2 linked regions of the Euzebya rosea genome follow. The protein of the gene in region 1 binds, or shares a complex with, the protein of each later gene. Links are inferred from orthologs where the notes say so. Each region holds a gene or a part of one and is shown on either strand. Other genes may lie near its edges. The genes, in order: secA and secY.

What was found.
Region 2: the proteins of secA (region 1) and secY are in contact, whole or in part, in a crystal structure (PDB 3DIN), measured with the Thermotoga maritima proteins. The link is inferred for Euzebya rosea from one-to-one orthologs. Residues at the interface, in WP_004082002.1 of Thermotoga maritima: Glu261, Ala262, Arg263, Lys300, Ala301, Arg302, Thr303, Ile304, Ile305, Leu323, Tyr324, Asp325, Pro326, Val329, Ser330, Tyr333, Ile336, Lys340, Phe345, Val349, Glu363, Phe364, Tyr374, Ser375, Gly376, Gly377, Glu393, Ile395, Thr482, Ser483; in WP_004081795.1 of Thermotoga maritima: Glu108, Gly109, Glu110, Glu111, Ala236, Glu237, Arg238, Arg239, Ile240, Thr241, Ile242, Gln243, Tyr244, Ala245, Arg246, Arg247, Val248, Thr249, Gly250, Arg251, Arg252, Val253, Tyr254, Gly256, Ala257, Ser258, Thr259, Tyr260, Leu261, Pro262.

Annotation. Positions count from the first base shown.
Region 1 is NZ_PGDQ01000001.1:103,554-107,311, reverse strand. Bases 126-3,572 are described here. They hold secA (preprotein translocase subunit SecA), read right to left. Parts: upstream 3,185-3,572; coding sequence 326-3,184; downstream 126-325. Other genes in these bases: CUC05_RS00395 (putative bifunctional diguanylate cyclase/phosphodiesterase), read right to left, coding at 3,273-3,572; lgt (prolipoprotein diacylglyceryl transferase), read right to left, coding at 126-341. Also shown: more of lgt, read right to left, coding at 1-125; more of CUC05_RS00395, read right to left, coding at 3,573-3,758. UniProt on the Escherichia coli protein: Required for protein export, interacts with the SecYEG preprotein conducting channel.
Region 2 is NZ_PGDQ01000006.1:58,647-61,862, reverse strand. The notes cover bases 125-3,029. They hold secY (preprotein translocase subunit SecY), read right to left. Parts: upstream 2,271-3,029; coding sequence 978-2,270; downstream 125-977. Other genes in these bases: rpmD (50S ribosomal protein L30), read right to left, coding at 2,890-3,029; rplO (50S ribosomal protein L15), read right to left, coding at 2,388-2,885; CUC05_RS09395 (adenylate kinase), read right to left, coding at 125-266. Outside these bases: more of CUC05_RS09395, read right to left, coding at 1-124; more of rpmD, read right to left, coding at 3,030-3,216. UniProt on the Escherichia coli protein: The central subunit of the protein translocation channel SecYEG. Consists of two halves formed by TMs 1-5 and 6-10.

The sequences.
Region 1 (3,758 bases):
TCCTCGAAGCGCGACAGGTGGGTCGACACGTAGGCCGCCCGGGCACCGAGGAAACCCAGCAGGATCGCCCGGATCAGCATGCGCTCGACGACCTCGGTGTCCGCACCCCGTCGGCCCATGCGGACCACGGTCATGCGCCACGCGATCGCGACGCCGATGGCGATGGCCAACCCGTAGAAGGTCAGCTGCAGCGGCCCCAGGTGCAGGGCGTTGGTGGACGGGGACGGGATCGAGGCGAGCGCCGCGGCTACGCCCCAGGCTTCCGCCGGGGGCTCCGCCCCCGGCCCCCCGAACGGCGCCCTCCGGGCCTCATTTCGTTCGATCCTCAGGCGCCGTGGCACTTCTTGTACTTCTGGCCCGAACCGCAGGGGCAGGGGTCGTTGCGGCCGGTCTTGTCGTCGTTGCGGATCGTGCCGGCCTGCTGGGCAGCAGCCGCGGCGTTCTCCTTGGCGGACCCGGGCGCAGCGGCGCCGGCGCCCCCACTGGCGACGGAGTAGGACGCCCCAGCGCCCTTCGGCGCGGCGTCGCCCGACTTGGCCGAGGAGTAGCTGAACTGCGTGTCCATGGGCCGGTTGGCGGCGCCGTCGAGGGACGGACGGGAGATGCGGGGGCGCGGTGACGCCGGCTTGGCCTCGGCGCTCGCCTGCGCCTCGCCTTCCTTGCGGACCGGCAGGTTGAAGATGTAGCCGACCGACTCCTCCTTGATGCGCGCCTGGATGTCGGCGAAGGCGTTGTAGGCCTCGCGCTGGTACTCCACCAGGGGGTCGCGCTGACCGACCGCGCGCAGCCCGATGCCGTCGCGCAGGTGGTCCATCTCGTAGAGGTGTTCGCGCCACACTCGGTCGACGACCGAGAGGATCACGCGCCGCTCGACCTGGCGCATGCCGGCCGCACCGATCTCCTCCTCGCGGGCCTCGTACCGCTCCATGGCGGTCTCCTCGAGGCTCTGCCGCAAGTCGAAGTGCGCCTCCTTGCCGTCGAACTGGCTGACGTCGATGGCGAACTCGTCGACGCCGAAGAGCTTGCGGACACGCTCCTCGAGCTGCTCGACGTCCCATTCCTCGGGGAACACGCCCTGTGGCGCGAACTGGACGGCCAGGTTGTCGACGGCGTCCTCGACGAACTGCTCGGCGATCTCCTCGACCTGGCTGTCCTCGCCGTGCAGAACGGTGTCGCGCTCGCGGTAGATGATCTTGCGCTGCGCGTTCATGACGTCGTCGTACTTCAGGACGTTCTTGCGGATCTCGTAGTTGCGCGACTCGACCTGCGCCTGTGCCCGGGCCACGGCCTTGGTGACCATGTTCGCCTCGATGGGCAGGTCCTCGGGCATGTTGAGGCGGTTCATGATCGACTCGACGGCCGAGGCGTTGAACAGCCGCATCAGGTCGTCCTCCAGCGACAGGTAGAACCGGGACTCACCCGGGTCGCCCTGACGTCCGGACCGACCGCGCAGCTGGTTGTCGATGCGTCGGGAGTCGTGCCGCTCGGTGCCCAGCACGTACAGGCCGCCGAGCTCGAGGACCGTCTTCTTCTCCTCGGCGCATTCGACCTGGAAGGCCGCGAGGGCCTTGTCGTACTCGGCCTGGTAGCGCTCGCGCCACACCGACTCGGGCTCGACCTCGCCGGTCTCGAGGTCGGTGACCGGCTCGGCCCCGGCCTCGCGCTTGGCGACCTTCGTCGCGAGCGCCTCGGGGTTGCCACCGAGCTGGATGTCGACACCACGACCGGCCATGTTCGTGGCGACGGTCACCGCACCGATGCGGCCGGCCTGCGCGACGATGTCGGCTTCGCGGAAGTGGTTCTTGGCGTTCAGCACCTCGCAGTCGACGCCGGCGACCTTGAGGCGCTTGTGCAGCTCCTCGGAGCGCTCGACGCTGGCGGTACCGACCAGGACCGGCTGGCCCTTCTCCTGCCGGGCCTTGAGGTCCTTGACCACCGCGTTGAGCTTGGCGTCCAGGGACTTGTAGATCTGGTCCGGCTGGTCGAGGCGCTGGATGGGACGGTTGGTCGGCACGACCACGACGCCCATCTCGTAGATCTCGGCGAACTCCTTCTCCTCGGTCTTCGCCGTACCGGTCATGCCCGCGAGCTTGTCGTAGGTCCGGAAGTAGTTCTGCAGGGTGATGGTGGCCAGCGTCTGGTTCTCCTGCTGGATCTTCACCCCTTCCTTCGCCTCGATGGCCTGGTGCAGGCCCTCGGAGTACCGGCGGCCGTGCAGCGTGCGGCCGGTGTTCTCGTCGACGATCAGGACCTCGCCACCGTCGACGATGTACTCGTCGTCGCGCCGGAACAGCTCCTTGGCGCGGATGGCGTTCTGCAGGTGGTGGATCAGCGGCGTGTTGGCGTTCTCGTAGAGGTTGCCGACGCCGAGGAGCTCCTCGACCTTCTCCACGCCCTCCTCGGAGACCGCGATGGTGCGCTTGGCCTCGTCGACCTCGTAGTGCTCGTCGCGCTTCAGCTTCGGGGCGATGCGCTTGGCGAACACCTCGTACCACTGCGAGCTGGCGTCGGCCGGACCCGAGATGATGAGCGGGGTCCGGGCCTCGTCGATGAGGATCGAGTCGATCTCGTCGACGATGGCGAAGTTGTGGCCGCGCTGCACGAGCTGGTCGGGCTGCAGGACCATGTGGTCACGCAGGTAGTCGAAGCCGAGCTCGTTGTTGGTGCCGTAGGTGACGTCGCAGTCGTAGGCCGCCTTCTTCGCGGCCTTGGGCTGCTGGGGGTACACGTACCCGGTGCTGATGCCCAGGAAGGAGTAGACCTGCCCCATCCACTCGGCGTCACGCGAGGCCAGGTAGGGGTTGACCGTGACGACGTGGACGCCCTTGCCCGCGAGGGCGTTGAGGTAGACGGGGGCGGTGGAGGTCAGGGTCTTGCCCTCACCGGTGCGCATCTCGGCGATCTCGCCCTGGTGGATGACGATCCCACCGAGGACCTGCACGTCGAAGGGACGCTGTCCGAGGACACGCCACGCGGCCTCGCGGACGGTCGCGTAGGCGTCGAAGAGGATGTCGTCGAGCGTCTCCCCGTCGGCCAGCCGCTTCTTGAAGACGTCGGTCTGGGCCGCCAGCTCGCCGTCGGACATCGTCTTGATGTCGTCCTCGAGCGCGTTGACCTGCTCAACCATCTTCCAGAGCTGCTTGAGCCGCTTGCCCTCGCCCATCCGCAGCAGTCGATCCAGCATCCGTCACTCTCCCGGCCGCCTGGGACCCGTGTCCTCGCGACCACCGTTTCGTCACGCGCACACGCCGATGGGCGCGCGTCGAACCCCGTCAGAACGTGGGGTCCGGCTCCCAGCGTATCCCCGTCCGCTGGATCGACCGACCCAGCAGTCGGACATCCCCCGGCCGACCGAGCAGATACCCCTGGACCAGGTCGGCCTCCACGCCGAGGGCGGCGTCCAGCTGGTCCTGGCGCTCGATCCCCTCCACGATCACCACGAGGTCCATCGCATGGGCCATCGTGACGACGGCCCGCAGCACCGTGTCGGTGTCCTCGGGCCGGCCCACCAGGGTCTGGTCGACCTTCAGGATGTCCAGCGGCAACGACTGCATCGTCGCGAACGAGGCGTAGCCGGTGCCGAAGTCGTCCAGCGCCACCCGGACGCCGAGGTCCCTGAGCCGCTGCAGCTGCGTCACGACCGTCGGCGTGCCGGCGAGCAAGGTGGTCTCGGTGACCTCCAGCACGAGCCGGCGGGGGTCGACGTCCTCGTCCCGCAGGAGGGCCTCCAGGAGGGAGGGAAAGGCCTCGGACTCCAG
Region 2 (3,216 bases), on another replicon or contig:
GCGACGTTGCGGGGATAGCCGTCGAGGAGGAACCCCTTCTCGGCGTCGGGCTGGCGCAGGCGGTCGGCGACCATGCGGTTGGTCACGGAGTCGGGCACGAGCTCGCCCTTGTCCATGTACCCCTTGGCCTCCTTGCCCAGCGGCGTCTCGCCCTTGACGTTGGCACGGAAGATGTCGCCCGTGGAGATGTGCGGGATCGCGAAGGTCTCCGAGATCATCGCCGATTGGGTCCCCTTGCCCGCCCCAGGCGGTCCCAGCAGTACCAGTCTCAAGCGTCCGTCTCCTCGTGTGGCGTCGCGATAGTTCCGACGAGCCTACCGGCCGGTACGCCCAGCGGGCGAAACGGCCCGGCCCCTGTTGGACGTGTGCGATGCCCTCCCTCCGGGGCCGCGCATGGCACACGCCCCGGGGCGTCGTGGGCGGTCCCCACCCCTGGGAGGAGTCAATGCCACACATCGGGCTCCCCCGTGCGCGATCCCCCTCCCCCGCGGGCGGCCATGCCACACGCCGCTGCCCCCGGCCCCTCGGCCCGCGGTGGACCCACGCACCCGCCGCACGGTGTGGCCCGGGCCCGACGCACCCGCCGCCGCACGGTGAACCCGTTGCCGTGTGCGATGACCACCCCGCAGCGCCGGGCATCGCACACGCCCTGCCCCGTCGTGTGCGGTCCCCACCCCTGGGAGGAGTCAATGCCACACGTCGGCCTGCCCCGTGTGCGATCCCCCTCCCCCGCGGGCGGCCATGCCACACGCCGCTGCCCCCGGCCCCTCGGGCCGCGGTCGACCCCACGCCCGCGCGCACCCACCGCCGCACCGCAGCCACGCCCGCGCGCACTCGCCGCACACGCCGCAGCCACGCACCCGACGCACCCCACGCCCGCGCGCACCCGCCACCAGACAGGCCACACCGACCCCGACGGACCCCGACAACGACGAACGCACACACCAGGGGTGTGTGCGTTCGACAGGGTTCTCGGGCTAGCCGCGGATGAAGCCCTCGTAGTGGCGCTGCATGAGCTGGGACTCGAGCTGCTTCATGGTCTCCAGGCCCACACCCACCACGATGAGGAGGGTGGCGCCGCCCAGCGGGAACAGCGCGTCGCCGAAGCTCAGCACGACCAGCGGGAGGATGGCCAGGGCACCCAGGTACAGCGAACCCGGCAGGGTGATGCGGGTCAGCACGCGGTCCAGGTACTCCGCGGTCGGCCGGCCCGGACGGATGCCGGGGATGAAGCCGCCGTACTTCTTCATGTTGTCGGCCACGTCGATCGGGTTGAACGTGATGGCCGTGTAGAAGAACGCGAAGAAGATGGTCAGCGCCAGGTACGTGATGATGTACACGGGGTGGGCGCCGGACTGGAAGTACCGGTTGGTGAAGTTCGTCAGCGCGTCGTTGTTGACGATCGAGGCCGCCAGCGTCGGCAGGTACAGCAGCGACGAGGCGAAGATGATCGGGATCACGCCGGACTGGTTGACCTTGAGCGGGATGTAGGTCTGCTGGCCGCCGTACTGGCGACGACCGACCTGCCGCTTGGCGTACTGCACCGGGATGCGGCGCTGGCCCTGCTCGACGTAGACCACGCCCACGATGAGGATCAGGCCGACGATCACGAAGGCGATGAACAGCGGCAGCGACTGCTGGTAGATGGCCGAGAACTGGCCGGGCAGCGCCGCGATGATCGCCGCGAAGATGATGATCGACATGCCGTTGCCGATACCGCGCTGGGTGATCAGCTCGCCCAGCCACATGATGAAGGCCGTACCCGCGGTGAGGGTCAGGATCATCAGGGCGCGCTTGGGCACCGAGTCGTCGGGGATCAGCGCGCTGGTGTCGATGCCGGCGTTGCCGAACAGCTGACCGGACTGGATCAGCACGATCAGGCCCGTCGACTGCAGGACGGCCAGGACGACGGTGACGTAGCGCGTGATCTGCGTGATCCGCGCCGTGCCGGTGGCGCCTTCCTTCTGCCACTCCTCGAGCTTCGGGATCACCACCGCAAGCAGCTGCATGATGATCGACGCCGTGATGTACGGCATGATCCCGAGCGCGAAGACGGCCAGCTGGGTCAGGGCCCCACCGCTGAAGAGGTTCAGCAGCTGGGCGACGCCGCTGGCTTCGGCCTGGTCGAGGATGTTGTTGAGCACCGAGTAGTCAACGCCCGGGATCGGGATGACCGAACCCAGGCGGTACACGGCGATGATCCCCAGGGTGAAGAGGATCTTGCCCCGCAGATCGGGGATCTTGAAGGCGTTCGCGAATGCGCGGAACATGCGTTCTCCTGTGGCCGGCAGGGCGTTCCCCGGACATCGATGACGATGTCGTCGAGGCGCGGCCCCCCATGCTGACACGAAACGCTCCCCCGCGAGTGCGGAGGAGCGGTCGTGAGGTTACTCGGTGGTGCTGGCCTCGTCGGCAGGCTGGTCGGCCGTGCCGGAGAGCACGCGGGCCAGGCGCTCGACGGAGCCGCCTGCCTCGGTGATCTTGGCCTCTGCGGACTTCGAGAAGCCCTGGGCCCTGACGGTCAGCTTGGTGGTGAGGTCGCCGTCGCCGAGGATCTTGACCCGCTCGCTGGGCTTGCGGATCAGGCCCTTGTCGGCCAGCTCGACCGGGGTGACGACGTCACCGTCGGCGAAGTGGGCGTCCAGCTGGGACACGTTGATCCCCTGGTAGGCGACCCGGTTGCGCGGGTTGAAGCCCGGCAGCTTCGGCAGACGACGCTGCAGGGGCATCTGGCCACCCTCGAACCCGAGGGGGACGTTCTTGCGGGCGCCGGTGCCCTTGGTACCGCGGCCGGCGGTCTTGCCCTTGCCAGCCGCCTCACCGCGACCCTTGCGGGTCTTGCGCTTGGTGGAGCCGGCAGCGGGCTTGAGGTCATGGATCTTCACGAGGTCACTCCTCCTCGTCGGCGGTGTCGGCGAGGGCGTCCTCGTCGACGGTGCCGTCGGGGTCGACCGCGTCAGCGTTGGCAAGGGTCACCTTCTGGGAGGTGATGGGGCCCTGGCCGCGATCGCGGTACTTGGACTTGCCGCCGTTCGGCAGCAGCTCGTCGGACACCTCTTCCACGGTGATCAGGTGGGTGACCTTGTGGGCCATCCCCCGGATCTCGGGACGGTCGGGAACGACGACGGTCTGACGGATGCGCTTGAGGCCAAGGGAGTGCAGGGTGCGAATCTGGTTCGCCTGCGCACCGTTGGTGCTGCGCCTCTGGGTGATCTG